2 regions of the Microbacterium sp. Be9 genome follow, and region 2 is predicted to be linked to the other one. Evidence: riboswitches for the same ligand, from Rfam matches in the RefSeq annotation. Region 2 holds a riboswitch; the other holds the start of a gene.
What was found. A riboswitch is a leader RNA that binds a small molecule or an ion and turns the genes downstream of it on or off. The one in region 2 is predicted to bind thiamine pyrophosphate.
Positions count from the first base shown of each region.

Region 1: it holds a riboswitch for thiamine pyrophosphate, as region 2 does, so the genes downstream of both, thiM (hydroxyethylthiazole kinase) here and GLO27_RS13650 (ECF transporter S component) in region 2, are expected to answer to the same signal.

Region 1 is NZ_WNWT01000002.1:349,924-365,621, forward strand. It holds gene pheT (phenylalanine--tRNA ligase subunit beta) at 1-1,271, shown strand, start outside; gene GLO27_RS02770 (DUF402 domain-containing protein) at 1,357-2,085, shown strand; gene GLO27_RS02775 (NAD-dependent epimerase/dehydratase family protein) at 2,146-3,108, shown strand; TPP riboswitch at 3,115-3,209, shown strand; gene thiM (hydroxyethylthiazole kinase) at 3,200-4,048, shown strand; gene GLO27_RS02785 (bifunctional hydroxymethylpyrimidine kinase/phosphomethylpyrimidine kinase) at 4,045-6,195, shown strand; gene argC (N-acetyl-gamma-glutamyl-phosphate reductase) at 6,436-7,488, shown strand; gene argJ (bifunctional glutamate N-acetyltransferase/amino-acid acetyltransferase ArgJ) at 7,485-8,642, shown strand; gene argB (acetylglutamate kinase) at 8,639-9,556, shown strand; gene GLO27_RS02805 (acetylornithine transaminase) at 9,553-10,758, shown strand; gene argF (ornithine carbamoyltransferase) at 10,755-11,684, shown strand; gene argH (argininosuccinate lyase) at 11,684-13,114, shown strand; gene GLO27_RS02820 (DUF1349 domain-containing protein) at 13,146-13,742, opposite strand; gene GLO27_RS02825 (SatD family protein) at 13,803-14,447, shown strand; gene GLO27_RS02830 (hypothetical protein) at 14,444-15,289, shown strand; gene GLO27_RS02835 (MerR family transcriptional regulator) at 15,301-15,657, opposite strand.
Region 2 is NZ_WNWT01000006.1:586,014-601,711, reverse strand. It holds gene GLO27_RS13730 (NAD(P)H-dependent oxidoreductase) at 1-48, shown strand, start outside; gene rlmN (23S rRNA (adenine(2503)-C(2))-methyltransferase RlmN) at 1-1,298, opposite strand, end outside; gene GLO27_RS20290 (ribosomal protein L7/L12) at 1,370-1,930, shown strand; gene GLO27_RS13715 (bifunctional 4-hydroxy-2-oxoglutarate aldolase/2-dehydro-3-deoxy-phosphogluconate aldolase) at 1,993-2,631, shown strand; gene GLO27_RS13710 (ankyrin repeat domain-containing protein) at 2,811-3,398, shown strand; gene GLO27_RS13705 (sulfite exporter TauE/SafE family protein) at 3,395-4,144, shown strand; gene GLO27_RS13700 (NAD(P)-dependent oxidoreductase) at 4,315-5,145, opposite strand; gene GLO27_RS13695 (SDR family NAD(P)-dependent oxidoreductase) at 5,192-5,950, opposite strand; gene GLO27_RS13690 (hypothetical protein) at 6,120-6,569, shown strand; gene GLO27_RS13685 (hypothetical protein) at 6,815-7,276, shown strand; gene GLO27_RS13680 (signal peptidase II) at 7,266-7,802, shown strand; gene GLO27_RS13675 (cytochrome c oxidase assembly protein) at 7,811-8,737, shown strand; gene GLO27_RS13670 (aminoglycoside 3'-phosphotransferase) at 8,803-9,528, shown strand; gene GLO27_RS13665 (CHY zinc finger protein) at 9,525-9,875, shown strand; gene GLO27_RS13660 (energy-coupling factor transporter transmembrane component T) at 9,882-10,661, opposite strand; gene GLO27_RS13655 (ABC transporter ATP-binding protein) at 10,658-12,121, opposite strand; gene GLO27_RS13650 (ECF transporter S component) at 12,124-12,780, opposite strand; TPP riboswitch at 12,773-12,882, opposite strand; gene GLO27_RS20285 (hypothetical protein) at 12,964-14,595, shown strand; gene GLO27_RS13640 (ABC transporter ATP-binding protein) at 14,711-15,698, opposite strand, start outside.

The DNA of each region.
Region 1 (15,698 bases), on a different contig from region 2:
TCTTCGTCGGCGAGATCGAGCTCCCCGCCGGATTCGTGCAGGGGCTCATCGGCGTCGACTACTCCGACGACGAGATCACCGGTGCGCTGACCACCATCGGTGCCGATGTCACGGCGTCGGATGCGGGTTCCGGCTGGAGCGTGATCCCGCCGACCTGGCGGCCCGACCTCACCGACAAGTGGACGCTCGCGGAGGAGGTCGCCCGCATCCACGGGCTCGACCGCATCCCCTCGGTGCTGCCGACGCCCCCGTCCGGTCGCGGCCTCACCGCCGACCAGCAGGGTCGTCGACGCGTAGCCGATGCCCTGGCTGCTGCCGGTCTCGTCGAGACGCCGTCGTTCCCGTTCACCACTGAGGCGCAGAACGACCTCCACGGCTCCGCATCGGGTGAACACCTCCCGAGCATCCGCCTGGCGAATCCACTCGACGGGCAGGCGCCGTATCTGCGTCGTTCGCTCATTCCCGGTCTGCTGCAGACCGCGCACCGCAACATCTCGCGCGGACTCACCGACCTGGCGATCTTCGAGACCGGCGTGGTCTTCCTGCCCGAGCCGGGCGTGGAGTACGGCACGGACGAGGTGCCGCCGCTGGGCGAGCGCCCGTCCGATGAGACGCTCGCCGCCCTGAACGCGTCGATCCCGCCGCAGCACCGGTTCATCTCCGCGCTGCTCACCGGCCTTGTCTCCCCGCGTCAGCCCGGTCGTCCCGCCGAAGCCGCAGGTCTCGTCGAGGCACTGGACGCGGTCCGCGTCATCGCGGCGGCGGCCGGCGTCGACATCGACGTGGTCCAGGCCGAGCGTGCGGCCCTGCACCCCGGACGCACCGGATCGCTCCGGGTCGCCGGGGAAGAGGTCGGCTACGTCGGTGAGCTGCATCCCGCTGTGGCGGAGGGCGCCGACCTTCCGGGGCGCGCGACCGTGTTCGAGGTCGACCTCGACCGCATCCTGTCGCTCGCCGGTGGTCGGGTCGTCGCGGCCTCGCTATCGACGTTCCCCGCTGCCACGCAGGACGTCTCGCTCACGCTGCCGGCAGACGTTCCGGCCGCGGATGTGCAGGCGGCTCTCGCCGAGGGTGCCGGTGCGCTGCTGGAATCGGTGCGTCTCGTCGACGACTATCGCGGGGAGGGCGTGCCGGACGGCTCGAAGAGCCTGACGTTCGCCCTGCGCTTCCGTGCCGACGATCGCACGCTCACGGCGGCCGAGGCCACCGAGGCCAAGCTCGCCGGTGTCGAGGTCGCCGCACAGCGCTTCGGAGCCGCACTGCGCGACTGAGCACGGGAGCGCGACGCACCGCGCCGTGGGACGTACCGTGTCGTCGGTCAGACGATTCCGGTCGGCGCCGGAGTACCGTGGCGGGATGAGAATCCTCCCCCAGGGCACTCCGGCCGCCGTCCCGGATGACGCGCGGCCGCTCGGAGAAGGACCGTTCCTCGAGTCGGGCATGCAGATCGACTGGCACTATCGGAAGCCGGGATGGCAGCCGGGGGAGCCCTCCAGGATCGCTCCGATGCGGGTGGTGCGCGACGACGAACGGGGGCTCGTCGCATGGCTCGCGCCCGGAACGCTGCAGGAGGCTCCGGGAGCTCTCGGCGGACAGCGAGTGCGTGAAGTACCGCTCTCGCGTCGCTGGCTCGAGCCGCGGACGCGCATCGTCGAGCCCTGGCGCGGGAACGGCGTGCTGTGCATCGCCCCCGCCGGGCTGCCATGGTCGGTCTGGTTGTTCTGGAGCGACACCACAGGCCCGGACTGGTCCTTCGCCGGCTGGTACGTGAACCTCGAGAACGCACATCTGCGGACCGATCACGACACCTACTCGTCCGACCACATCCTCGACGTCGAGATCGATCCGGAGGGCGGCATCCACCTCAAAGACGAGGACGAGCTCGTCGCCGCGATCCAGCAGGGGCGTCTCAGCCCCGAGCAGGCGGCGCAGATCGAGCGGCACGCGGACGCGGCCATCGCCTCGTTCGAATCCGGTGGCTGGCCGTTCGACGCCGCGTGGACACGTTGGCAGCCCGATCCCGCGTGGAGCATCCCGGTGCTCGCGGGCCTGGATCGTCTGAGCACGCCCACCGATCTGCTCTGAACGGATCTGCTGTGGGCGGAAGAGGTTCCGCAGAGATCCGCCACCTGATGACATGGAATCATGACGGATGTTCTGATCCTCGGCGGTACGGGCTGGCTCTCCGGGCGCATCGCCCGGAGGTGGGTCGACGAAGGCGCCGCGGTCACGTGTCTCGGCCGCGGTTCTCGTCCGGCCCCCGAGGGTGCCGTGCTCGTGCGCGGCGATCGTGAGGATGCCGACGTCTATGCCGATCTCTCGCGGCGGGACTGGGATCACGTCGTGGACGTCTCGTCCCACGCGGTGCGGGTCGAGAGGGCGGTCGATGCGCTCGGCGATCGGGCGGGGCGCTGGACCTACGTATCGTCCGTGTCGGTGTACTCCGATGACGAGACGGTCGGAGCAGATGAGTCGACGCCGCGACATCCGGCTGCGAGCCCGGCTGATGCGTACGACTACGGTGCGCAGAAGGCAGCAGCCGAAGATGCTGTCCTGCGCCTGGGGGAGCGCGGCTTCATCGTGCGCCCTGGGCTCATCGTGGGCGACGGCGACCCCAGCGACCGGTTCGGGTACTGGGCCGCGGCGTTCGCGCGCGCGAGCTCGGAACCCGTGCTGCTGCCGCCGCTCGAGGGAAGCAGCGCGCAGGTCATCGATGTCGACGATCTCGCGGCGTACATCGTCACGGCCACACGCAGCGGCGTGGTCAACGGCGTGGGCGATGAGCACCCCCTCGCCGATGTGCTGGGTGCGGTGCGCCTCGCGGCCGGTCACACCGGCTCCGTGTTCGTCGCGGACGAGGGATGGCTCCGTGCGCACGACGTCGAGTACTGGGCGGGGCCGCGGTCCCTGCCGCTGTGGCTGCCGACCGAAATGAGTGGCTTCATGACCCGCTCGAATCGCGCATTCCACGCGAGCGGCGGGCGGCTTCGTCCGCTCACGGACACGATCGAGCGCGTCGTCGCCGACGAACGGTCACGAGGCGTCGACCGGGAGCGCCATGCCGGCCTCACACGGGCAGAGGAGAGGGCTCTGCTGAGCGATCGCTAGACTGCGAGCAGTGACACGGGGTGCCGCGATCCGCGGCTGAGAACAGACCCGTCGAACCTGATCTAGTTCGTACTAGCGAAGGGATGTCGCGATGAGCGATCTTCTGCGTCCTGAATCCACCCACGACCTCGCCGGTTCCGCCGCGACCCTCCTGGAGGTGCTGCGCGAGGCTCCGCCGTTGACGCACTGCATCACCAATGCGGTCGTGACGGGATTCACCGCCAACGTGCTGCTGGCACTGGGCGCCGCACCCGCGATGGTCGACATCGTCGACGAGGCGGGGATGTTCGCCGGGGTCGCCTCCGGGGTGCTGATCAACCTGGGGACTCCCACGCCCGAGCAGCGGGCGGCGAGTCTGGAGGCGGTCGCCGGAGCCGCGGCGAACGGTACGCCTTGGGTTCTCGACCCGGTAGCTATCGGTGCGCTTCCGGTGCGCACCGCCCTCGCCCACCGGCTCGCGCAGCACCGACCGACCGCTATCCGCGGCAACGCCTCCGAGATCCTCGCCCTCGCCGGGCTCAGCACGGGCGGACGTGGGGTGGATGCCACCGACAGCACGGACTCCGCAGCCGATGCCGCCGCAACCCTCGCGCGGACCACGGGCGCGGTGGTCGCGGTATCGGGGCCTATCGATCTCATCACTGACGGGGAGCGGATGCTGCGCCTCGCCAACGGCCACGAGCTGCTGACCCGCGTGACCGGAGGAGGATGCGCGCTCGGCGCGGTGATGGCGGCCTTCCTCGGTGCGGCCGAGGCGACGGATCACGATGCGCTGACCGCTGTGGCTTCCGCGAGCCTCGTCTACACGATCGCCGCCGAGCGGGCAGCGGCGACATCCACGGGGCCGGGCAGCTTCGCCGTCGCCCTGCTGGATGCGCTCGCCGCGGTGGGCCCCGACGACATCAGAGCCGATGCACGCGTCGAAGGCGGTGTCCGGTGAACGCCGATCTCTCGCTCTACCTCGTCACGGACGCGGCGCTCTGCGGGGACAGGGGCGTCGTCGAGACGGTGCGCCGAGCGGTCGACGGTGGGGTGCGGATCGTCCAATTGCGCGATAAGGACGCGACCGACGCCGAGACGGTCGATCAGCTGATCGCGTTGTCGCGGGTGATCGACGGGCGGGCGCTGCTCGTCGTGAACGACCGGCTGGACGCCGTGGTCGCTGCCCGGGAACGGGGCGCTCGGGTCGACGGCGTGCATCTGGGACAGGGCGATGCCTCCGTGCTGCGTGCGCGTGAGGCGCTCGGACCCGACGCGCTGGTCGGCCTCACCGCGAACACCCGTGCGCATCTCGACGCGGTCGATGCTCTGCCCGCCGGCACCGTCGACTATCTGGGTGTCGGTGTGATCCGTCCGACCGCCACCAAACCCGATCACCCCGCTCCTCTCGGCGTCGACGGCTTCCGTGATCTCGTGGCTGCCAGCTCTCTGCCGTGCGTGGCGATCGGCGGCGTCGGCATCGATGACACGGAACCCCTCCGCGACGCCGGTGCGGCCGGCCTCGCCGTCGTCTCGGTGCTGTGCGCCGCCGACGATCCCGAGGCCACGGCAGCGGAGTTCCGCCGGCGCTGGCTCGCCGGCGCCGTGCCGAGGGTGCTCAGCATCGCCGGCAGCGATCCGTCCGGGGGCGCGGGCATCCAGGCCGACCTCAAGTCCATCGCCGCGAACGGCGGATACGGGATGGCGGTCCTCACTGCGCTGACGGCGCAGAACACGCAGGGAGTGCGTGCCGTGCACGTGCCCCCCGCGCACTTCCTCCGCGCGCAGCTGGATGCGGTGTCGGACGACATCGTGATCGACGCCGTGAAGATCGGGATGCTCGCCGACTCCGACGTCATCCGCGTGGTGGGTGCGTGGCTCGACCGCGTTCGTCCGCCGGTCGTCGTGCTCGACCCCGTGATGGTGGCGACCTCCGGCGATCGGCTGCTGGATCCGGATGCCGAGCGAGCGCTGCACGATCTCCTCGCGCGGGCGACTCTGGTGACACCGAACCTCGCCGAGCTCGCAGTGCTGTCCGGCCGCGACGTCCTCGACTGGGAGGACGCGCTCTCCGCGGCGGAGCAGCTGTCGGCCGCGGTCGGGGCGGCTGTCCTGGTCAAGGGGGGACACCTCGACGGCGATTCGGCTCCGGATGCGCTGGTCGATACGCATCGCGGGACGCGCCAGGAGTTCGCCGGCACCCGGATCCCGACCAGGAACACGCACGGCACCGGCTGTTCGCTGTCGTCCGCGCTCGCGACGCTCCTCGCGCGCGGGGAGCGGCCGGCCGATGCGGTCAGCGCCGCGCGCGCCTGGCTCCGCGAATCCCTGCGCGCGGGGGACGCGCTGAGCGTGGGGCGGGGTCACGGGCCGATCGACCATTTCGCCGGACTCCGGGAGCGTGCGGCGGCGCAGACCCGACCGGCGGCTGACGACATCGCCGCGGACTGGTGGCAGGACATCGCGGAGATCCGCGCGGGGATCGACGAACTCCCGTTCATCCGAGCGCTCGCCGACGGGACGCTGGAGCGCGGCCCCTTCCTGATCTATCTCGCGCAGGACGCGCTGTATCTGCGCGAGTACGCCCGTGTCCTCGCCGAAGCCGCCCGGCTCGCGCCGACGTCGGAGGAACAGGCCTTCTGGGCCGATTCCGCGCAAGGCTCGATCGTGGGTGAACTCGAGCTGCACGCGTCGTACCTGACCCCGGCTCAGGGAGTGAGCGCGGCGACGTTCGCCGCCGAGCCGGGGCCGGCGACCACCGCGTACCTCGACCACCTGCGCTCCGTCGCGTTCGGCGGCGACTACGGCGAGATCGTCGCGGCCGTCCTTCCCTGCTTCTGGCTCTACACCGACCTCGGCCGACGCCTGCATGCCGGAGAGTTCGGGGAGTACGCGCGGGATCCGCAGCATCCCTACGCGTCCTGGCTCACGACGTACGCGGATCCGGCATTCGAGGCGGCGACGGAGAAGGCGATCGCCTACGCTTCCGGGGCTGCGGCGCAGGCCGATGCCCCGACCCGTGCGCGCATGCGCCGGGTGTTCGCGGTATCGAGCGCACACGAGCTCGCCTTCTTCGCCGCGCCGATGGGGCTGCAGCCGCTCAGATGACGGGGTGGATTTGCGGTGGCCGCCGGGGCCGCGCTACTGTCGCGACATGCCTTCGGCCGCCACCGCTTCTCCGACGCTCGCTCCGAGCGTCATCGCTGTGCGCCGACGCCGCGGCCGCCGACTGTAGGCGACCCCGCCCTCCTGCCTGCGCACGCGCAGCGGTCGAGAGCCGGTGTCGCCGCCTCCGGCCCCGTCCCCGGTCCTCCCTTCGAGGAAGGACCCGACCGTTAAGGTAGAAGCATGACGTATTCCGTCGCCGTCTCCGGCGCATCCGGCTACGCAGGCGGCGAGATCCTCCGTCTCCTGGCCGATCATCCCGACATGGAGATCCGCACCGTCACGGCGCACTCGAACGCCGGGCAGCCTCTCGTCGACCACCAGCCGCATCTGCGTTCTCTGGCACACCTCACCCTGCAGGACACGACGCCCGAGATCCTCTCCGGCCACGACATCGTGTTCCTCGCACTCCCGCACGGGCAGTCGGGGCAGTACACCGATGCGCTCGGTGCGGCTCCGCTCGTGATCGATGCCGGAGCCGACCATCGGCTCACGTCGGCGTCCGCGTGGGAGGCGTTCTACGGCGGGGCGTTCCACGAGCCCTGGACATACGGCGTCCCCGAGCTCCTGATCGACGGGGTCAAGCAAAGAGAGCACCTCCGCGGCGCGACTCGCATCGCGGCTCCCGGCTGCAACGCCTCGACCGTGAGTCTCAGCCTCGCGCCGGGCGTCGCCGCCGGCGTGATCGACCCCGCGGACATCGTCTCGGTGCTGGCGGTCGGTCCGTCCGGTGCCGGGAAGAGCCTCAAGACGAACCTTCTCGGCAGCGAGATCCTCGGCACCGCGAACCCGTATGCGGTCGGGGGATCCCACCGGCACATACCGGAGATCCGTCAGGCGCTCGCCGCGGCATCGGGTATCGACGCCGACGGCATCCGTATCTCCTTCACTCCGGTGCTGGTGCCCATGTCGCGCGGAATCCTCGCCACGTCGACCGCACGGATCGCCGACGGCGTGACCGATGCGCAGATCCGCGACGCCTGGCAGAGCGCCTACGGCGACGAGACCTTCGTGCAGCTGCTGCCGGAGGGACGCTTCCCGCGCACGGCCGACGTGCTCGGCGCCAACACCGCGCTGATCGGGCTCGCGATCGATCGCGCCGCGAACCGGGTGACCGTGGTCACCGCGGTCGACAACCTCGTCAAGGGCACCGCCGGCGCTGCCATCCAATCCATGAACATCGCGCTGGGGCTTCCCGAGGCCCGCGCCCTCTCAGTGAACGGAGTCGCGCCGTGAGCGTCACCGCCCCCGCAGGTTTCGAGGCGGCCGGTGTGGCCGCAGGACTCAAGTCCACCGGCAAGCCCGATGTCGCCGTCGTCGTCAACCGCGGACCGCGCAAGGTCGGCGCCGCCGTCTTCACGAGCAACCGCGCCAAGGCCAACCCGATCATCTGGTCGCAGCAGGCCGTCGCCGACCGGGTGGTCGAGGCCGTCGTGCTCAACTCCGGCGGGGCGAACTGCTTCACCGGCGCTTTCGGATTCCAGACGACGCATCAGACGGCTGAGAAGGCGGCCGAGCTCCTCGGTGTCAGCGCCGGCGACGTGCTGATCTGCTCCACCGGTCTCATCGGCACAGGAGACGAGACGTTCCGTGCGCGTGTGCTCGCCGGCACGGAGCAGGCGATCGCCGAGCTCAGCGCTGATGGCGGAGAGAGCGCGGCGCACGCCATCATGACCACCGACACCGTCGCGAAGACCGCCGTGGTCAGCCGCGACGGCTGGACGATCGGTGGGATGGCGAAGGGAGCAGGAATGCTCGCGCCGGGCCTCGCCACGATGCTGGTCGTGATCACGACCGACGCCGTCCTCGAGCCGCTCCAGGCCGATGACGTGCTGCGCCGTGCGACCGGGCGGACCTTCGACCGGCTCGACTCCGACGGCTGCATGTCGACGAACGATCAGGTCACCCTCCTCGCCAACGGCGCCTCCGAGGTCGTGCCCGATCTCGACGACTTCGCCGCCGCGCTGATCGAGCTGTGCCAAGAGCTCGCGGTCAAGCTGCAGGGCGATGCCGAGGGCGCGAGTCACGACATCACGATCGAGGTGCAGCACGCGGTCTCCGAGCAGGACGCCGTCGAGGTCGGCCGGTCGGTCGCCCGCAACAACCTCTTCAAGGCCGCCATCTTCGGCAACGACCCGAACTGGGGCCGTGTGCTCGCCGCGATCGGCACCACGAACGCGCAGTTCGATCCCTACGACGTCGACGTCTGGATGAACGGCGTCCGCGTCTGCACGGCGGGCGGCCCCGACCGTCCCCGTGAAGAGGTCGACCTCATGCCGCGCGCCACGCACCTCGTGATCGACCTCAAGGTCGGCGAGTCGACGGCGACCGTGCTCACGAACGACCTCACCCACGACTACGTGCACGAGAACAGCGCCTACGCCTCATGACCGACATCCAGGACACCCCGGCCGAAGTCGCCGCACAGAAGGCCACGACCCTCATCGAGTCGCTGCCGTGGCTGAAGAAGTTCCGCGACCAGATCGTCGTCATCAAGTACGGCGGGAACGCGATGGTGTCGGAGGAGCTGCAGGACGCCTTCGCGCAGGACATCGCCTACCTCCGTTACGTCGGCGTGCTGCCGGTCGTCGTGCACGGCGGCGGCCCGCAGATCTCGAACATGCTGCAGCGGCTCGAGATCCCCAGCGAGTTCAAGGGCGGCTACCGGGTCACCAACACCGAGGCGATCAGCGTCGTGCGCATGGTGCTCACCGGTCAGGTCAATCCGCAGCTGGTGTCCAAGATCAACTCGCACGGGCCGATCGCGACCGGCCTCAGCGGGGAGGACGCCGGACTCTTCGGCGGGCGCCGTCGCGGTGTCGTGATCGACGGCGAAGAGGTCGACCTCGGTCGCGTCGGCGATGTCGTCGAAGTCGATCCGACTCCCGTGCTCGACCATCTCGCCGCCGGGCGCATCCCGGTGGTGTCGAGCATCGCGCCTGATCTCGATCATCCCGGCCAGTCGCTCAACGTCAACGCCGATGCCGCCGCCGCGGCTCTCGCCGTGTCCTTGCATGCGCGCAAACTCGTGATCCTCACGGATGTGCCGGGGCTCTACGCCGACTGGCCGAACCGCGACTCCCTCGTCTCGCACCTGACCTCGGAGGCCCTCATCGAGATGCTGCCGAAGCTCGAGTCGGGGATGATCCCCAAGATGCGCGCCTGCCTCGACGCGGTCGAAGGCGGCGTGGACGCGGCCGCGATCATCGACGGACGGGTGCCGCATTCGGTGCTCGTCGAACTGTTCACCAGCAAGGGAATCGGGACCGAAGTGGTCCTGGGAAAGTCGGAGGTGACGGGATGACCGTCTGGCAGGACGACGCGGCACGCGATCTCGTGCTCAATGCGGGGGAGCGGCTCGCGCTGCTGGTCCGCGGTGAGGGCTCGTACCTGTGGGATGCCGACGGTCGACGCCACCTCGACTTCCTCGCCGGCATCGCGGTGACCTCCCTCGGGCACGCGCACCCGGCCTTCGTCGAGGCCGTCTCGACGCAGGCGGCCACACTCGCGCACGTGTCGAACTACTTCGCCACCCCGCCCCAGCTCGCACTCGCCGCACGCATCAAGCGTCTCGCGGGTGCCGGTATCGACGGGCGGGTGTTCTTCTCGAACTCGGGCGCCGAGGCCAACGAGGCCGCTTTCAAGCTCGCCCGGCTGCACGGGGGCACCGAGCGGCCGCGCATCCTCGCGCTCGAGAACGGCTTCCACGGACGCACCATGGGCTCGCTCGCTCTCACCGCGAAGGCATCGATGCGCGCGCCGTTCGAGCCGATGCCCGCGGGCGTCGAGCACATCCCCGCCACGATCGAGGCATTGGAAGCGGCGATGGACGACCGCGTCGCCGCGATCATCGTCGAGCCGATCCAGGGCGAGGCCGGAGTGGTCGAGCTGCCGGAGGGGTACCTCGCCGCCGCCCGCTCGCTGACCCTCGCGCACGGCGCGCTCCTGATCGTCGACGAGATCCAGACCGGAGCCGGCCGCACCGGTGAGTGGTTCGGGTTCAGCCACGAGGGCATCATTCCCGATGCGATCACGCTCGCGAAGGGGATCGGCGGCGGTTTCCCGATCGGCGCGCTGGTCACTTACGGCAGCGCGAGCGCACTGTTCACCCCGGGGTCGCACGGCTCGACGTTCGGGGGCAATCCCCTGGCGACTGCTGTCGCCGACGCCGTGCTCACCGAGATCGAGAGCGCCGGCCTGGTGGAGAACGCGGCCCGTCGCGGCGCGGAGCTTCGCGAGATCCTCCTCGGGATCGACTCCCCGCTGGTCGAGGGCGTGCGCGGACGTGGTCTGCTCGTGGGCGTCGCGCTCACCGCTCCGGTGGCCGGTGCCGTCGTCGCGGCCGCACAGGAGCGCGGGCTCATCGTCAACGCCGCCAACCCCGAGACGGTGCGCATCGCGCCCGCTCTCACCATCGGCGACGCCGAACTCGCCGAGTTCCGTGAGCTGTTCACGGCCGCTCTCGCCGACGTCCAGGCCTCTGTAGCCGGAAAGGTATCCGCATGACCCGCCACCTGCTGCGTGACGATGACCTGACCCCCGCCGAGCAGGCGGAGATCCTCGACCTCGCCATCGAGCTGAAGAAGGACCGCTGGGCCGACAAGAGCCTGGCCGGTCCTCAGACGGTCGCGGTCATCTTCGACAAGTCCTCCACGCGCACCCGTGTCTCGTTCGCGGTGGGCATCGCCGACCTCGGCGGCTCGCCGCTGATCATCTCGACCGCGAGCAGCCAGCTCGGCGGCAAAGAGACGCCGTCCGACACCGCGCGCGTCCTCGAGCGCCAGGTCGCGGCCATCGTGTGGCGCACCTATGCGCAGTCCGGGCTCGAAGAGATGGCCGAAGGCACGAGGGTGCCCGTCATCAACGCGCTCTCCGACGACTTCCACCCGTGCCAGCTGCTCGCCGATCTGCTGACGATCCGCGAGCACAAGGGAGATCTGAAGGGGCTCACGCTCACGTTCCTCGGCGACGGACAGAGCAACATGGCGCACTCGTACGCGCTCGCCGGTGTGACGGCGGGCATGCACGTGCGCATCGCGTCGCCGGAGGACTATGCGCCCCGCGCGGATGTCATCGAGGCCGCCGATCGCCGCGCTGCCGAGACCGGTGGCTCGATCACGCTCTACACCGACCCGGTCGAGGCTGCCGCCGGTGCCGACGTCGTGGTGACCGATACATGGGTCTCGATGGGCAAGGAGGAGGAGAAGCTCGCACGCATCCGCGATCTCGGCGGCTACAAGGTCACCCCCGAGACGATGACGCTCGCCGACCCCGAGGCGATCTTCATCCACTGCCTCCCTGCCGATCGCGGCTATGAGGTCGACTCCAGCGTGATCGACGGGCCGCAGAGCGTGGTCTGGGATGAGGCGGAGAACCGTCTGCACGCGCAGAAGGCCCTCCTGGTCTGGCTCCTCGGCAAGAAGGACGCGTGATGAGCGAACCGACACACGAAGGCACCAACGAGGGCGCGCTCTGGGGCGCCCGCTTCGCCACGGGCCCGTCGCCGGAACTGGTCGAGCTGAGCCGTTCCACGCACTTCGACTGGATCCTCGCGCCGTACGACATCGCCGGCTCGCATGCACATGCCACGGCGCTCGAAGCTGCCGGATACCTCGAACCCGACGAGGCACGACGGATGCACGAGGGGCTGGATGCCGTGGCGCGCAAGGTCGCCGACGGCACGCTGCGACCGGTGCCGACCGACGAGGACGTGCACGGTGCGCTCGAGCAGGCGTTGATCGCCGAGCTCGGGCCGGAGCTGGGCGGGCGCCTGCGCGCCGGTCGCAGCCGCAACGACCAGATCGCCACCCTCGTGCGCATGTACCTGATCGATCATGCGCGGGTGATCGCCCGTGACATCCTGCGGGTGATCGACGCGCTGGTGGCCCAGGCCGAAGCGCATCCCGCCGCGATCCTGCCCGGACGCACGCACCTGCAGCATGCGCAGCCGGTGCTGCTCGCCCATCACCTGCAGGCCCACGGTTGGCCGCTGGTGCGCGAACTCGAACGCCTCGTGGACTGGCGGCGTCGTGCCGGCGTCTCACCGTACGGCGGGGGAGCGCTGGCCGGTTCCACGCTCGGTCTCGATCCGACGCTCGTGGCGACGGAGCTGGGTCTGGACCGCCCGGCCGAGAACTCCCTCGACGGCACCGCGGCCCGCGACGTCGTGGCGGAGTTCGCGTTCATCACGGCGATGACCGGTGTCGACATCTCGCGCCTCTCCGAGGAGATCATCCTCTGGAACACCCGCGAGTTCGGTTTCGTCACGCTCGACGATGGCTACTCCACGGGTTCGAGCATCATGCCGCAGAAGAAGAATCCCGACATCGCCGAGCTCGCTCGCGGCAAGTCGGGTCGACTCATCGGCAACCTCTCCGGTCTGCTGGCCACGCTCAAGGGCCTTCCGCTCGCGTACAACCGCGATCTGCAGGAGGACAAGGAGCCCGTGTTCGACTCGGTTCAGACCCTCGAGGTGGTGCTCCCCGCCTTCGCGGGCATGATCGCGACGCTGCGTTTCGACACCGAACGGATGGCAGCTCTGGCTCCGCAGGGCTTCTCTCTCGCGACGGATGTCGCGGAATGGCTGGTGAAGCGCCGGGTGCCCTTCCGTGATGCCCATGAGATCTCGGGTGCGCTCGTGCGTGCGTGCGAGGAGCAGGGGATCGGGCTGGAGGATGCCTCCGACGAGCTGCTGCTGTCGGTGTCGCCGCATCTCGTGCCCGAGGTGCGCGAAGTCCTGACGATCGAGGGTTCGGTCGCATCGCGCACCGGCGCCGGGGGGACCGCCCCTGTGCGGGTCGCGGAGCAGCGTGCCGAGCTGGTCTCGCGCGCGCAGGCCGCCGCCCACGCCCTCGGCCTCTAGCCGAAGGCGTCGGCGGCCGGTCCGCGGCGGTTCAGTGCAGCTCGGCGTCGGCCGCCGACCGCTCCCAGCGGGTGAAGCGGACGGTGAGTCCGGCCCGGGTGGGCGCCGCGAGGAAGGGGCCGGCTGCAGCTGCGGACTGCCCGTCGAACGGCGCGACCCGCACCAGTCGCCATGGTCCGTCGTCGGCGCGGGCACGCACGATCACGGAGTCCGCCCAGCGGCTGACACGCACCGTGATCTCGCTCTCGAACCATTCGTCGACGTGGCCGACCGACCAGTCGGAGCCTCCCGCGGTGACCACGGCGCCGAGCCCGAGGTGATCATCGGCGTATTCCAGGCCGGTCTTGACCCAGTGCTCGTCGTCGATGCGCACGAATACGCCCGCCTGGTCGAACTGCCCGTCCCACGGGGCCCGGAAAGCGACCTCCATGGCCTCGCCCACCGCGAGCGGGGCGAGGAGAGCGTGCTCGTTATCGTGCACGAAACCGTAGGCGGTGTGCCGCCAGGCATCGCTGCCTTCCACGGCGGTGATGTCGAGCGGAGCCGAACCGTCGGGGAGGGTGGACGGGGAGGCGGGGGCGTTGGTCCAGGTTCCCTGAGACCAGGGGATCATGTGCGATTCAGGCATGTTCTCAAGATATAGCCGATAAGCGCATAAGTCGAGCATTATTCGTGTTATGGTTATGCCATGGTCATCGCGGTACTCGCCGACATCGTGGGGTCTCGCCGACTCGACGATCGCACCGCCGCGCAACGCGTCCTCGACGACACCATAGCCGCGGTGGAGGTCGACCTCCCGCTGGCGACGCAGCCGCTCACGCCCACCGTAGGAGACGAGCAGCAGGGTGTCTACCGCGATCTGAGCGACGCGATGGTGTCGCTGCTGATGATCCAGCTGCGATTGCCCGACGGCATCGCCTTCCGCTTCGGCATCGGTGTGGGGGAGGTGCGTCCTGTCGAGTCGGTCCATCGCGAGCTCGCCGACGGACCGGGGTGGTATGCGGCCCGCGCGGCGATCGAGACCGTGCACGCCCGTGAGGGTCGCGCCGTGCCGCGCACGAGATCCTGGATTGTCGGAGCCCCGGGGCAGGATGAGGTCATGGAGAGCACGATCGCCGCATCGAACGCCTATCTCCTCGTCCGCGACGAGGTGGTCGGCGCGATGAGCGAGCGGGAACGACGGCTCACCTACGGTCGTCTGCTCGGTCGATCGCAGCAGGAGCTCGCGACCGACGAGGGGATCACACAGCCCAGCGTCTCGAAGTCGCTGCGCACAGCGGGTACGGCCGCACTCATCGAGGGCGTCGCCGCGCTCCGAGGCGAGCGCGCATGATCGTCGCCGGATTCATCCTGCTGGCGGTCGGCGCCGCCGACCTGGTGCGTCAGTTCGCACCGCGCCGTTGGATCGGGTATCTCTCCGTCGCCGTCATCCTGCTCCTGCTCGGCAGCGTCAGCGACGCGCTCCTTCCCATGGTGCTCGCGATCGTCGTCGGTGCCCTCTGGGTGTGGTGCATGCCCACCGGGCGCCCCGCCCCGCTGGGGTTCTGGCCCGCCGTGCTGCTCGCGGTCGTGAGCGTCGGCGCCGTCGTCGGGCTCGGTGCCCGTGCTGACGCCGGTCTGATCGGCGCGATCTGGCACCTCCGATCGCCGTTCGGTGAGGTGCCCTTCGACCTCGCGCTGCTGGCGCTGGGAGCCGGGGTCTTCCTCCTCGAGTCTTCGAATCTCGTGGTGCGTGCGGCGCTCGACGGGGAGCACACCTGGCTCCCGGCGGACCCGGCAGACCCGGCAGCGAGCGCGTCGAGGGAGACTGTCGCGGCCGCCGAGACCCCGGTGGCCTCCGAGACGGTCGATGGTGTCTCCGACGACGCCACGGAGGATGCTGTCGCGATGTCGGCGACGCTCCCGGTGGCAGCGCCCCGAGATCCGCGCAGCGGATTCAAGGGCGGACGACTGATCGGACCGCTGGAGCGCATCCTCGTCCTGATCCTCACTCTCGCTGCGGCCTATCCGATCCTGGCCGCGATGCTCGCGGCGAAGGGCATCGTCCGATTCCCGGAGATCTCGCGCGACGGCGAGACCGGGGCCCGCGCGGAGTACTTCCTCGTCGGCAGCCTGGTGAGCTGGGTGATCGCCCTCGGCGCCGCGTTCCTCGTGTGGTGGGCCGCGCACAGCTGACGGCAGGCAGTTCAGCCTCTCGACCGGTACCAGTCCAGCTTCTCCGCCAGACGCCGCTGCTGCGCGAGAACGTCGGCGAGTTGCTTCTCGACCGTCGCGGCGTGCTCCTCGAGGAGCGCTATCCGCTCGGGGACGGTGTCCTCGCGTTGGCAGAGCCGGCCGTAGCGACGCAGGCGTTCCACGGGCATGCCCGTCTCGCGAAGGCACTTGAGGAACTCCAGAAGTCCGAGCTCGGTGTCGGTGTACGCCCGATGTCCGCCCGCAGTGCGGGACACGGCGGGCAGGATGCCCTCGCGCTCGTAGTACCGGAGCGTGTCGATGCTGAATCCGGAGCGTGCCGCAGCCTCCGCCGGGGTGTACGTGGTCATGACCCGAGCATAGGACTTGACCTGGAGCGCACTCCAGGTTG
Region 2 (15,698 bases):
GCCATCGCGGCGGAGGCGGCCTCATCCTCGGTCGTGGCGACCAGCTGACCGCAGGCGCCGTCGATCTCCTTGCCGCGGGTGTCGCGGAGAGTCGTCGGGATGCCGGCGTCGTTGAGCCTGCGCACGAACTCGTTCGTGACGTCTTTCTCCGACGCCGTCCAGATCGAGCCCGGCGTGGGATTCAGCGGGATCGGGTTCACGTGCACCCAGCCGCGTCCACGCTGGTTGAGCTTCTCCGCCAGCAGATCGGCACGCCAGGCGTGATCGTTCATGTCCTTGATCAGGGCGTACTCGATCGAGACGCGGCGACCGGTCTTGGCGTAATAGTCGTAGGCGGCGTCGAGGGCCTCGTCGACCTTCCAGCGCGAATTCACCGGGATGAGCTCGTCACGCAGGTGGTCGTCGGGGGCGTGCAGCGACAGCGCGAAGGTCACCGGGATGTTCTCGTCGGCGAGCTTCTTGATCGCGGGCACCAGGCCCACCGTCGAGACCGTGATGCCGCGGGCGCTCATCCCGAGCCCGTCCGGCTGCGGAGCGACCATCGAGCGCACCGCATCCATCACGCGCTTGTAGTTGGCGAGCGGCTCGCCCATCCCCATGAAGACGATGTTCGAGACGCGCTCCATGCTGTGGTCGTCGGACTTCTTGCCGCCCAGACCGCCCTCGGCGATGAGCCGGTTGGCGCGCACGATCTGTTCGATGATCTCGGCGGTCGACATGTTGCGGGTCAGGCCCGCCTGGCCGGTCGCGCAGAACGGGCAGTTCATGCCGCAGCCGGCCTGGCTCGACACGCACAGCGTGATGCGGCCGGGGTAGCGCATGAGAACCGACTCGACCAGGGCGCCGTCGTGCAGGCGCCACAGGAACTTGATCGTGTCGCCGCGGTCGGTCTCGAGGCGGCGGACCTCGGTGAGCAGCGGCGGGAGCATCCCGGCGACGAGCTGCTCGCGGGTGTCGGCCGGGAGGTCGGTCATCTGCTCGGGGTCCGACGTGTAGTGACGGAAGTAGTGCGTCGACAGCTGCTTGGCACGGAAGCCGGGCAGGCCGAGCTCTTTCACCTTCTCGACGCGCTCGGCCGGCGTGAGGTCGGCCAGGTGCACCGGCGGCTTGCCGCGCTTGGGGCTCGCGAACTGCAGCAGTGGACGCCCCTCGGCGTCCTTCTGCTGGGTCCATCCCTCGGTGGCAGGGCGCACCTGTGGCTTCCTGGTCTCGCGCACCTTCCCCTGGGCGGGGCGTCCCTGCGGGGCGGACGCGGATGCTGCGGGGCGCGTCTCGCGCGTGCGGGGAGTCTCGGTCATACCCTCCAGGGTACGCGGTGGCGGATGGGAAGGCCCTGGGGCGCGGGCGGTGACCTCTCTAGACTGAGCCCATGGATGCCGTGCTGTGGATCATCGCGATCGTCGTCGGCCTGATCGTCGTCGTGGCGATCCTCGCCGTCGCGGTCCGCGGCATGCGCCCCAAGCTGCCAGAGCCGCAGGTGTTCACCCCGTCGCCGACGACCGCGCGCACGGCTCCCGCTTCGTCGGCGTCGACGGCCGTCTCCGGTTTGACGCCGAGCGTGATCGCCGAGATCGACCGGCTCGTCGGGGCCGGGCAGAAGATCCACGCCATCAAGCTGTACCGCGACCACTCGGGCGTCGGCCTCAAGGAAGCGAAGGACCGCATCGACCACTGGTCGGTCAGCACCACGGCGCCGCACCTCGCCGCCGTGTCGAACGCCACGGCCACGCGCTCGTCGATCACCCCGATGGTCGCGACCCCTTCGTCCGTGCGTGCGTCGCTGCCGGCTTCGGTGGCCTCCGAGATCGACCGGATGGTCGCTGGGGGTTCCGCCATCGCCGCGATCAAGGCGCTCCGCGAGCACACGGGACTCGGACTCAAGGAATCGAAGGACCTGATCGAGGCCTGGCCGCACACCCACGCGTCCTGACCAACTTGTCATTACAGGCTGCGCCCGGGAGAATGGACGTGCCCGCCCGATGAAGGAGCCCCATGTCCGACCGTCTCGACCGCGCCCGCACGACCGGCATCCTCGCCGTCCTCCGCGCCCCCTCCCCTGAACTGGCCATCGAGGCCTCGGAGGCGATCATCCGCGGCGGTGTCACCGGCATCGAGGTGACCTTCTCCACTCCGGACGCTCCGGCGGTCATCCGCGAACTCATCGCCCGCCACGGCGACGCCGCCTACGTCGGCGCGGGCACTGTGACCACCGCTGCACAGGCCGAGCACGCAGCGGATGCCGGAGCCGAGTTCCTGGTCAGCCCCGGCACACTGCCGCACCTCACGCGCAGCATGCTCGACACGGGCCGCGTCGTGATGACCGGCGCGATGACGCCGACCGAGGTCATGGGCGCGCTCGAGCTCGGCGTCGACGTCGTGAAGATCTTCCCGGCGTCGCTCGGCGGCCCGTCCTACCTCGGCGCCCTGCGCGGACCGTTCCCCGATGCCCCGCTCATGCCCACCGGCGGCGTGAACCCCGACAACCTGGCCGCCTGGTTCGCCGCTGGCGCGGTCGCGGTCGGCGCGGGCGGAGATTTGGCGAACGGAACCTCGATCGCGAACGGCGACTGGGCCGACATCGAGCAGCGCGCCGCGCGATTCGCCACGGCACTCACCGCCGCGCGGAGCTGACCGCCACACGGGACTGATCACCGCGCGAGGTTGATCACTCGATGTCCGGCATCATTTGGTATACCGGATGCATGCGTGCGCGAAGGATGTTGGCCGTCGGCGCCGTCACAGCTGCTCTGCTGACCGTGACGGCCTGCACAGCAGCGCCGCATCCTTCCCCGTCGACCCAGGAGGCTGCCATGACCGAAGCCACTCGCGATCTGCTCGCCGCCGCTGAGGACGGAGACGCGATCGCCGTGCAGACGGCGATCGACGAGGGCGCGGACATCGAGGCGCGCGGATCCGGCGGGATGACAGCCCTGGTGGCGGCGACCAAGGCGAACCACGTCGACGCGGCCCGGGCCCTGATCGAGGCGGGGGCGGACGTGAACGCCAAAGACGACATCCAGGACTCCGCCTACCTGTACGCGGGCGCGCGCGGACATGACGAGATCCTCCGTCTGACCCTCGACAACGGCGCCGACCTCGCGAGCACCAACCGCTTCGGCGGCACGGCCCTGATCCCGGCGTCCGAGCGCGGACTGCTCGCGACGATCGAGATCCTGCTCGAGGCCGGCGTCGACCCGAACCACATCAACGACCTGAACTGGACGGCGCTGCACGAGGCGATCGCGCTCGGCGACGGATCCTCGACCTACGTCGACGTGGTTCGTGCCCTCCTCGACGGCGGGGCCGACAGCGGCATCCCGGACGGCGACGGCGTGCTCCCGGTCGACCTCGCGAAGGCCAGGGGCTACGACGCGATCGTCGCCGAGCTCGAACGGTGATCGCCCTCGACCCGTGGGCCTGGGCGGCGCTCGCGGTGGCGGCGGCGGTCATCGGCCTCTCGAAGACCGCACTGCCGGGCGGGAGCATCCTGGCGATCGCGCTGTTCGCGGCCGTCCTGCCCGCCCGCACCTCGACCGCGGCGACCCTGCTGCTCCTGATGGTCGGCGACCTGTTCGCCCTGTTCGCCTACCGCCGGCACGCGCACTGGCCCACGCTGCTGCGGCTCGCCCCCGCGGTCATCGCGGGACTGCTGGTCGGATTCGCGTTCCTCGCGCTCGCCGGCGATGGTGTGGTGCGCCGTGCGATCGGAGTGATCCTGCTGCTCATGATCGCCGTGACGCTGTGGCGCCGGTGGCGGCAGAGCAGAGCGGATACCGTGTCACCGCCCTCCAGCGGCATCCTGCTCGCAGGCGCCTACGGCACGCTCGGCGGCTTCACGACCATGGTCGCGAACGCCGGCGGGCCCGTCATGTCGATGTACTTCCTGGCCACCCGCACCCCGGTGCAGGTGTTCCTCGGTACCTCCGCGTGGTTCTTCGCCATCATCAACGTGATCAAGGTGCCGTTCCTCGCGGGCCTCGGGCTGTTCGAGCCACCGGTACTGCTGATGGATGCCGTGCTCGCGCCGCTCGTGGTGGTCGGCGCGCTCCTCGGGTTGCGGGTCGCCCGTCGCATGAATCAGCGTGTGTTCGACCGCATCGTGATCGCACTCACGATCGTCGGTGCGGTCTACCTGCTGATCTGACCCCATCTATCTGCTCCCGCTATGACTCCGGGGGCGCCCCTCCGGCCCTGCGAGAACGGAGACGAACGGGGTTCCGCGCGGCGCGGCTCGCCCCAACACGCGGCGCTACGGACGGACGGTCTCTGTTTCGGCCGCCCGTTCCGGCCTCTGTCTCCGGCGCCGCGGGAACCTCAGTCGAGGAAGATGTCGGGGAAGAGCGCGCTGTCGGGAGTGCCGGGGATCGCGGCATAGCCGGAGAAGTCGGTCACACCGTCGGCCTCGAGCACGTCCTCGACGATGAGCGTCTGACCGGTGTACGACGCCGCGGGCTTGAGCAGCACGGCATACGCGGCGTCCGCATAGATGTCGGGCGTGCGACTCGCAGCCATGACCTTGTCGCCACCGAGGAGGTTCTGCACGGCCGCCGTCGCGATCGTGGTGCGCGGCCACAGGGTGTTGGCGGCGATCCCGTCGCGTGCGAACTCGGCGGCGAGGCCGAGGGTCGCCATGGTCATGCCGAACTTCGCGAGCGTGTATCCGGTGTGCGCGCCCAACCACTTCGGGGTCGGGTTGAGGGGCGGCGACAGCGAGAGGATGTGCGGGTTCTCGGCATCCTTCAGGATCGGCACGGCGGCGCGCGAGAGCATGAACGTGCCGCGTACGTTGACGTCCTGCATCAGGTCGTACTTCTTGGCGTTCAGGTCGAGCGAGCGCGAGAGGTCGATGACGCTGGCGTTGTTGATCACGATGTCGATGCCGCCGAACTCGCCCTGCGTCTTCATGACCGCTTCGGTGATGTCGTCGTCGTCGCGCACGTCGCCGACGATCGGCAGAGCCTGGCCGCCGGCCGCGCGGATCTGCTCGGCCGCGGTGTGGATCGTGCCTTCGAGCTTCGGATGCGGGGTGTCGGTCTTCGCGAGCATCGCGATGTTCGCACCGTCGGCAGCCGCCCTCAGCGCGATCGCGAGGCCGATGCCGCGGCTGCCGCCCGACATCAAGATGGTCTTGCCTGCAAGGGACATGGGTTCTCCTGGGTTCTCGATCGCGGGTTCTGAGGGGTGCCGCGGGTCAGCGCGGCGCCATGCGGATGGCACCGTCGAGGCGGATGGTCTCGCCGTTGAGGTAGCCGTTCTCGACGATCTGCTGCACGAGAGCGGCGTACTCGTCGGGGCGTCCGAGGCGCGAAGGGAAAGGCACCTGCTGGCCGAGCGAGTCCTGTGCCGCCTGCGGAAGACCCATCAGCATCGGGGTCTCCATGATGCCCGGAGCGATCGTGCACACCCTGATGCCGTAGCGGGCGAGCTCGCGCGCCACCGGGAGGGTCATGGCGTGCACACCGCCCTTGGATGCGGAGTAGGCGGGTTGGCCGATCTGACCGTCGAACGCGGCGACGCTCGCGGTGTTCACGATGACGCCGCGCTCCTCGTCGTGCAGCTCGTTCTTCGCGATCACGGCGGATGCCTGCGAGATGACGTTGAACGTGCCGACGAGGTTGATGCGGATCACGCGCTCGAAGTCGGCGAGCACAGCCGGGTTGCCTTCGCGGTCGAGCACCTTGGCGGGCGGCGCGATGCCGGCGCAGTTCACGACCACCCGCAGCGGAGCGGCGGACTGCGCGGCTGCGACGGCCGCCTGCACCTCATCCGCGTTCGTGACGTCGGCCGCGACGAACAGCCCACCGAGTTCGTCCGCGATCTCGGCACCCTTCGACGAGGCGAGGTCGATGATCGTGACGTGCGCTCCCGCGGCGACGAGCCGGCGCGCCGTGGCGAGTCCGAGACCCGAGGCTCCGCCGGTGACGAGTGCACCCTGTCCGCTGATCTGCATCTGATGTTCTCCTTCGAACGTCGTCGTGCGACATGCATTGATGGAACGCAGTCCCAGCCTACGTGGTTCTTGGTTTCACCACGAGCCGAGGTACGGCGTCGAGAGCGAGCCTACGACACCGCCTCGCGCGCGAAGGAACCCGATAACCGATGCGGGTAGGATCCGGAGAATGCGCCGCTCGCCCGGGATCCTCCGATCCGCGGGCACCGTCGCCCCGCCGGTGATAATGCGGCTCATTACCACGGCGAGCCTGGCGCTCCTGCTGCTCTTCGCCTTCGCCGTGACCACCCACGGAGCGCAGGACGAGAACGGCGCTGCCCCCTCCCTCACCGCCGCAGTCGTCGACGCGTTCGACCATGCGGCCGCAGCCGCCCAGGAGCAGGTCCTCACCGCCGCACCCGACAGCGGGACGAGCGCTCTCGTCGGAGCTGCGCTCTGCGCTCTGGGCGTGCTGTGCGGGCTCGCCGTGATGCTCCTGCGAACACGCGCAGCGCACCGCCGGGCACTGGTCACGCGACTCCGAGCCGGATCCGAGGCTCTGCGTCGATCGTCTGCATCTCCTCCGCGCCCACGCGCGACGACGCTCTCCCTCCTCCAGCTCGGCCTCTCCCGAACCTGATCCGCCGGCCACCCGCGCGACCGCATCCATCGCTCGCAACCCGGCCTCCCCCGCGGCATCCCCTCGATGTCCCTGTCGACCTCCTGTGTCGACGTCTCGCGTCGACATCTCGCGTCGACTCCGTGCGTCGACTCCAGGTGTCCACTCCGCGCGACCCCGACTCCTGAAGCCGTGCGTTGTGTGCGCGGCACCATCCGAGGCTCCGCCCTCTCGAACAATCTGCTCTCACCCCTCGAAGGAGACCCATGAAAAGCCCCGTGGACGACGCCGATCGGCGCGCTCCCCAACGCCCGAGTCCGCAGACGAACCCGATCGGCTGGACGATACGGCGCACGGTGGGCACGACCGTCATGGGGGCGGTGCTCAGCGTCCTGATCCTGCTCGTCGGCGGGGAGTCGGCAGCCGCGCACGTGCCCCACAGCATCGTCGGCGCCTCAGAGGCGGATACGCTCGCGACGACTCAGACCCCCGCACCCACACCCACACCCACACCGACACCGACACCGACACCGACCAGCAGCACGACGCACGAGCAGCAGAACGGCGAGCGGAGGGTGCAGCGCGACGACCTCGGATTCCTGGGGACCGTCTTCCTCGTCGGGATCGGCTTCCTCCTCGCCCTCGGAGCGACCGGGGTGGTCTTGGCGGGGCGCGCGCGGCGGAGACGCGATCGGGCAGCGGAGACGGGACCGTCCGATGAAGCGTGAGAGCGTCCCGAAGTACGCCGTCGCCTTCGTGATCGCCGGCCTCGTCGTCCTGATCGACCAGAGCACCAAAGCGGCCGCGATCGCCGGGCTCAGCCAGTCGGAACGGATACCCGTTCTGGGTGATGCGCTCGGCCTGCAGCTCGCCTACAACCCCGGGGCGGTGCTGTCGCTGGGCTCCGGGGCGACATGGGTGCTGACCGTGGTCGGCGTGGGCGCCGTCGCCGCCCTGTTCGTCGCCGCGGTCCGCGCACGCACGACGTGGCGGGCCTGGGGGTTGGGGTTCATCCTCGGGGGTGCCATCGGGAACGTGCTGGACCGTCTGCTCGCTCCCCCCGGGTTCGGCATCGGCCACGTCACCGACTTCCTCGCGTACGGGAACTGGTTCATCGGGAACCTCGCCGACGTCGCGCTCGCGATCGGAGGCGTCGTCCTCGTCATCGGGGCCGGGGTCCGTCACCGTGCGCAGACGCGGAACGCGGCACTCGGCGACCGGCCGGACGACGAACGAGAGGGCACGAACGGATGAACGGCTGGATGCCGGACGCGCCGCCGACCTTCGCCGACCTCGTGCTGCCCGCACCGGGCCCGTTCCCCCTCCTGCCCCTGGTCGCCGCCGTGCTGGCCATGGCGTACCTCGTCGGCGCGATCCGCCTCTGGCGGCAGCACCGCCGGTGGCCCGTCTGGCGCACGGTCGTGTTCCTCCTGGGCTGCCTCGCGCTCGCGGCCGTCACCGGTCTCGGGGTCGAGGCATACGGCTACGCGCTGATGTCGGTGTTCATGTTCCAGCAGCTCACGCTGATGATCGCGATCCCGCCCCTGCTGGTGCTCGGATCACCGGGCACCCTGCTCCTGCGTGCCACGCCCCACCACGGGCTGGGTGCCGCCGCGCTGCGTGCCGCGCACGGCGGACTCCGCAGCCGCGTCGCCCGATGGATCCTGAGCCCGTGGATCGCCCTGCCGGTGTACCTGATCGCGTTCTACGGTCTGTATCTGGCCGGTCTCGCCGATCGCGTCCTCGCTGCTTCCGGCGGTCACATCGCCCTGGAGGTCGGGTTCCTCATCGTGGGCATCCTGTTCGCGATCCCGGTGCTGAGCTCCGATCCCCTCCCCGTGCGTCTCGGGCACGGCGGGCGGGCACTCGACGTCTTCGCCGAGGCCGCCCTGCACGCGTTCTTCGGGGTCTTCCTGATGATGGCGACGACGATGCTCGTCGACCACTTCGTCGCCCCGACCCTCGCCCTCGGGATGGATCCGCTCGAGGACCAGCGTCTGGCGGGCGGTCTGGCCTGGTCCTACGGCGAGGCGCCGACGCTGCTGATGCTCGTGTACGTGATGCATCGGTGGTTCCGTGATGACACGGCCCGCGCCGCCGCCGATGACCGCTACGCCGATGCGCACGGCACGACCGAGCTCGACGCCTACAACGCCTACCTCGAAGGCCTGCGCGACGAGAGCCGATGAACCGCACCGGTCGCCGTCACCCGCCACCGCCGCCGTCACCCGTCGCCGTCGGGCAGGATGGACGGATGAGCATCCCCTCCGCCTCCCTCGACGTGCCGACGCGGGTGCGCGAGCTCGCCCGCGGTGCGGCGCTCGTGCCGGTCTGGCTCAACGGGATCGGCGGGCTGACCTTCCGCACCGACGACGGCCGCTACATCAAATGGGGGCCGCTCGACGACGAGGCGAACATGCGCGACGAAGCCGAGCGCATGAGGTGGGCGCGCACCTGGATCGCGGTGCCCGAGGTGCTCGAACAGGGGCAGGACCAGACACACGAGTGGCTCGTCACCGTCGCACTCGACGCGAGCAGTGCCGTCGACCCGCGCTGGGCCGACCAGCCCGAGACCGCGGTACGGTCGGTCGGCGCGGGCCTGCGGGCGCTGCACGACGCCCTGCCCGTGGCCGAATGCCCCTGGGAGTGGAGCACGCAGTGGCGGATCGCCAACGCCGCCGACCGCGGCACGATCGTGCCCGACGAGCTGCACGAGGCACCACCGATCGACCGCTTGGTGGTGTGCCACGGCGATGCCTGCATGCCGAACACGCTTCTCGACGCCGCCGGCCGTCCCGCCGCGTTCGTCGATCTCGCAGCTCTCGGAGTCGCCGACCGCTGGGCCGACATCGCCGTGGCGTCGATGAGCACGATGTGGAACTTCGGTTCCGGCTGGGAGGACACGCTCATCGAGGCCTACGGGGTCGAGCCCGACTACGAGCGCCTCGACTACTACCGGCGGCTCTGGAACGAGACATGAGCGTGGCGCCCCCGCCCGCCGGTCGACCGCCGGTGTTCGGCCCGGTCGTCGACGACATGACCCGGTGCGTGCACTACCGGGGCCCGACAGACATCATTGCGATCCGCTTCGCCTGCTGCGGCGATCACTACCCGTGCCATCGCTGTCACGAGGAGTCCGCGGGGCATCCGGCGCAGCAGTGGGCGCCCGAGCAGCACGACACCGCGGCGATCCTCTGCGGCGCATGCGGACACGAGCTCACGATCACCGAGTACTTCGCGGTGACGGGCTGCCCTCGCTGCACCGCCCCGTTCAACGAGCGCTGTGCTCTGCACCGGGAGCACTACTTCCAGCCGAGTTGGAGCTAGCCGACCCTAGCTCCACACGAATCGGAAGGTCCCGACGAGGACGGCGGCGGCAAGGGCGAGGGCCATGATCGCGATGCCGCCGATCAGCGCCACCGCATCGCGCGGGTGCAACCGGGACGGTCGCGACCAGGTGCGGGGGATGCCGGAGCCGAAGCCGCGCGCCTCCATCGCGAGTGCCAGCGTGGACCCGCGCCGCACCGCGAACACGAGCAGCACGAAGGCCATCGAGAAGAATCGTCGCAGCACACCCCGATCCCCCACGCCCCGTGCACGACGGGCCAGGCTCATGGTGCGCCAGTCGTCGAGGAACAGGCCCAGCATCCGGGTGCCGGCGAGGATGCCGAGCACGAAGCGACTCGGGAGCTTCGCGACCTGGGCCAGCGCATCGGCGAGCTCTGTGGGGTCGGTGCCGCCGAAGAGCAGGATCGTCGGCAGTCCGAGCGCGATCACGCGCAGGCTCACCGCGATCGCGAGCGTGATGGAATCCTCGCTGATCGTTGCGAATCCGAAGGTCCAGTAGATCCGCCCTGCGGGTTCGGCGTAGAGCAGCATGCTCACGCCGGCGATCGGTGCGAAGATCGCGATCGGCAGCAGGCGCTTCAGCACCGTCGACAGCCGCAGTCCGGTCAACGGCAGGCAGAGCAGCTGCAGGACGATCGCGGCCAGCGCACTCGTGACGTCGATGGACGCGAACAGCGGCACCGACAGCAGCACGGCGAGCACCAGCTTCGTCACCGGGTTCACACCGTCGAGCCATACCGTCCGTGCGGTCTCGACCGCCGTCACGATGTCGCCTCCCCTTCGCGTCCCAGTTCGATGCGATGCCCGCCCAGGTGTCGGATCACGGCGTCGTCGTGCGTGACCGCGACGATCGACCGACCACGCGCGATCTCCTCCTGCAGGAGCGCGACGAGCGAGATCCATCCACGCCGGTCCTGCCCGAAGGTCGGCTCGTCGAGCACGATCACCTCGGGTGCTCCCGCCAGCACGGTCGCGACGGACAGTCGACGCTTCTGCCCGCCGGAGAGCGTGAACGGGTTGGCGAGCGCGAGAGATGCGAGTCCGAGGCGCTCGAGCAGCTCCTCGACGACGCCGTCCGTCTTCCCACGGTCCCATCCGAGGGCGCGCGGGCCGACGGCGAGCTCGTCGCGCAGCGTCTGCGTGAGGAACTGATGCTCCGGCTCCTGGAAGACCATGCCGATGCGGGTGAGCAGCTCACGCGAGGACCAGCGGATCGGGCGGGGGCCCTTGCGCCCCGCCAGCTCGGGCGCCGAACGCACTTCGCCGGCCTGCTCCGGGATGAGGCCGGCGAGGGTGAGTGCGAGCGTCGACTTGCCCGCGCCGTTCGGCCCGGTGATCACGGTCGCGTTCGCACGCGGCACGCGCAGGTCGAGCCCCGACTGCACGACGACGCCCGCCTCTCTCGCGATCGAGAGCGCGGAGGCCGTGAGGGCATCGGAGGCAGGAACCTGTTCGAGCATCGGAAGGTCGATGCCGCGGTCGGGCACCCACACCCCCGCATCGGCGAGCACGTCGCCGTGGGCCACGAACACCTGCGCGGGCGCACCGTCGGCGAGGAGTCCTCCGTCGGCCGCCAGCACGATCACGCGCGTCATCAGATCGACCCAGATCGGGGTGCGGTGCTCGACGACCACGAGCGTCGCGCCGGTCGTCTCGACGGCGCGCTCGACACTCGCCCGCACCTCCCGCACCCCCTCCGGGTCGAGGTTTGCGGTGGGCTCGTCGAGCAGCAGCAGACCCGGTCGCATCGCGAGCACACCGGCCAGCACCAGCCGCTGCTTCTGCCCGCCGGAGAGCGCCTTCGTGGGGCGTCGCAGCGGAACATCGAGGCCGACGGCGTCGAGCGCCTCGGCGACGCGACCCGGGATCTCGGATGCCGCGACGCCCAGGTTCTCGCAGCCGAACGCGACGTCGTCGCCGACCTTCGACAGCACGATGCCGGCGTCCGGGTCCTGCAGGACGAGTCCGACCTGACCGTGCCGTGACTCGGGGGCCGCACCGTCGATGCGCAATGACCCCGTCCGTTCCCCCTCGTCGTCATCGCCGAGGACCCCGGCGAGGCCGGCGAGCAGCGTCGACTTCCCTGCACCCGAGGCGCCGAGCAGGAGCACCCGCTCCCCCGGTTCGATCGTGAAGGAGACGTCCGCGACGGCGGGACGCTTTCGACCGGCGTACCGCCAGCCCCAGCCCGCAGCCTGCACGCGGGCCGGGGAGGCGAAGGTCACGCTCAGACCTCGCGCACGTGCTCTCGCCCGACGGCGAAGCGGTTGAGGGCGCCGGTGACGGCGAGGGCACGCACGAGCAGCCAACCGACCACGCCGGCCAGGATCGCCCCGGAGACGACCACGCTGATCAGATAGATCGTGTTGAACTCGACCGACTTCAGGATGTTCGGCGAGCTGCCGTAGAACAGCTCGAACACCCAGGCGGCCACGGCGGCTCCGACGCCGGCGAGCGCAGCGACTGCGATCCCGAAACGACGGTAGAAGAACAGGGCGAAGATGATCTCTGCGCCGAGGCCCTGCACGATGCCCGACAACACGGTCGAGACACCCCACACGTTGCCGATCAGCATCGACACGATCGCGGCGACCAGTTCGACCACGAGCGCGGCCCCCGGCTTGCGGATCACGAGACCGCCGACGACACCGCCGAGCAGCCAGATGCCGACGGCGATGCCACCGAGGCCCGGTGTCAGGGCGTCGGCCGCGCCGAACCACGCGTATCCGATGGTGTTCCATCCCCAGAACACGAGACCGATCGCGACGCCGAGGACAGCGGCGACGACGATGTCGACGACGCGCCAGCGCCAGATCGATGGGCGGTGCAGCCCGTTCGCATCGGCGGATGCCTGCTGTGCGGATGTGGACGTAGGCGTACTCATCTGAACTCCTCCCTGCGCTGGCATGACCCAGATCAGGTTCGACGGTCGAAGCGCGATTCGCTCCCTCTCAGCCCGGCTCGCCGGACTCCCGTGGTTGTGCTGAAGATCCTACCGCTGGCGACACCCGCGTGGCGACAGGGCTGTGCGCCGCGGAACCCGCCCGGGATTGGGTACCGTGAACGAGTGACCGCAACAGATCCCGCCGACGAGGCGACGGGCGTCGTCCGTGACGACGGCCCCGCGACCACCGCCCCCTCCGGCTCCGTCGATGCCGCGTCGGGCGGTTCGGTGCTCACGGCCGAGCAGACGTCGACGCGCGCGCTTGCACCGGAATCGGTGGTCGCCCCGGAACCGGCCACGCCCGCTCTGACGAAACCACCATTCGTTCCGCGTGAGACTGCCGCGGGAGACGCCGACGATCCCCTCGCCGCGCTCGACGCGACCACCCCCCAGTGGGCGGACGAGACCACCACCGCCACCGCTCTGACCTGGGTGGACCCCGCGACGGTGGCCGACCACACCGCCACCGCGACTCTCGACGAGACGTCGGAAGCCGAGCGGACGAACGGCCTGCTCCGCGGGGCACGCCTGCGCCCGGCCATCGCCCGTCCCGGCATCCTCGTTCCGCTGGCCACGCTCGTGGGCCTCGTCGCCGCGTATGCCGGCACCACGCTGCTCTGGCCGCTGCACGAGGTACCTCCGACAGTGCAGTCCGTCGAGTTCGCGACGACGCCCGCTGCCGCAGCCACCGTCACCTGGCCCACCGAGGGCGCGGGCGCCGTCGGCATCTCCGGCATGACCACTGCGGCCTCGATCCCCGATGCGGTGAGCATCGCGAGCATCACCAAGGTCGTGAGCAGCCTGATGGTGCTCGACCGTATGCCGCTGGCGGTGGGCGAACAGGGGCCCGAGTTCTCGTTCACCCGGGCCGACAGCGTGAAGTACTGGGACTACCGGCGCAGCGACCAGTCCGCACTCGATGTGCCGATCGGCGGGGTGCTGACCGAATATCAACTCCTGCAGGGCACGCTGATGGGATCGGCGAACAACTACATCGACCGGCTCGCGAGCGAGATCTGGGGGTCCGATCGCGAATTCGCCCGGGCCGCCGAGGTGTGGCTGCGCGAACGAGGCCTCACCGGCATCACCGTGGTGACGCCGTCCGGCTTCGACGAGCGCAATGTGGCCACCCCCGAGGCGCTGGTCGCCCTCGGCGAGCGTGCCATGCAGAACCCGGTGTTCGCCGAGATCGTCGGCACCAAGTCGGTGGACCTCCCGGGCGCCGGCACCGTCGTCAACACGAACGGGATGCTCGACGATCCCGGTGTCGTCGGCGTCAAGACCGGCACACTCGTCGGCTGGAACCTGCTCACCGCGAAGGACGTCGTCATCGGCGACACGACCGTGCACCTCTTCGCCGCGGCGCTGAACCAGGCCGGCAACGATGAGCGACTCGCTCTCACCCGCTCCCTGTTCGCGGAGGCGGAAGCGGCGCTGGAGGCGCAGCCGCCCGCCGTCGCGAAGGACACCGTGGTCGGTCAGGTCACGACCCCCTGGGGGGAGGAGGTCGACGTCATCACCGAGACCGATGCCGATGTGGTGCTGTGGAACGGGGCGACCGCCACCGCGGCGACGGCCTTCGATCTCGGCGAAGACCGTGAACAGGACGACGCCGTGGGCACGCTGACGACGACCGGTCCGCTCAACACCGTCACCACGCCTCTGGTGCTGGCCGAGGATGTGGAGGGGCCGAGCCCGTGGTGGCGTCTGACCCACCCGCTCGAGCTGCTCGGAATCAGGGCCGACCGCTCCTGACACCTCGTCACGCGCGCCGTGCCGGCGCCCGCGACGACGCATCCCTACGACGACGCCCCACCCCGCGTGAGCGGAGTGGGGCGTCGTCGTGGGGATGCCGGAGGGCGGGAAACGCTCAGGAACGGTGGCTCGAACCGTCGGCCCCGTCTTCCAGCAGGGCCTGGGCTGCCGCCGTCTCGGCAGCGGGCAGCTGAGCACCGATCGAGGCTCCGGCAACGGCGGCCGCAGCCTCCTCCCCTGCACCTTCGGCATCGCTCGCATCGCCCGAGACGACGACGGGCGTCGTGCCGGTGAGGGCGTCTTCGGCGTCGATGTCGGTCGCCGCCTGCTCGAACTGCGACTGGTACAGACGCCAGTAGGCGCCCTGCGCGGCGATGAGCTCGTCGTGCGTGCCCTTCTCCACGATGTCACCGTGCTCCATCACCAGGATGAGGTCGGCGTCGCGGATGGTCGACAGTCGGTGCGCGATCACGAACGACGTGCGTCCTTCACGAAGCGCGGCCATCGCGTGCTGCAGCAGCAGTTCGGTGCGGGTGTCGACGGCCGACGTGGCCTCATCGAGGATGAGGATCGACGGCTGCGCGACGAATGCCCGCGCGATGGTGATGAGCTGACGCTCGCCCGCCGACACGTTCGCGGCATCCTCGTCGAGCACCGTGTCGTAGCCCTCGGGGAGGGCGTGCACGAAGCGATCGACATAGGTCGCCTTGGCGGCGGCGAGAACCTCGTCATCGGTCGCGGTGGAGCGACCGTAGCGGATGTTCTCGCGGATACTGCCGGCGAACAGCCACGGGTCCTGGAGCACCATGCCGGTGCGCGACCGCAGTTCGTCGCGGGTCACCTCGGCGATGTCCTGGCCGTCGAGCATGATGCGCCCGCCGCTGAGCTCGTAGAAGCGCATGATCAGGTTGACCAAGGTCGTCTTTCCCGCACCGGTCGGACCGACGATGGCGACGGTCTGCCCCGGCTCCACCCGGAATGACAGGTCGCGGATGAGCGGACGCTCGGGTGTGTACGAGAACGCGACGTTCTCGAACTCGATGACGCCCTTGCCCTCGACCAGCTCGGGGGCATCGGCGTCGTCCGCCTCCTGCTCCTCGGCG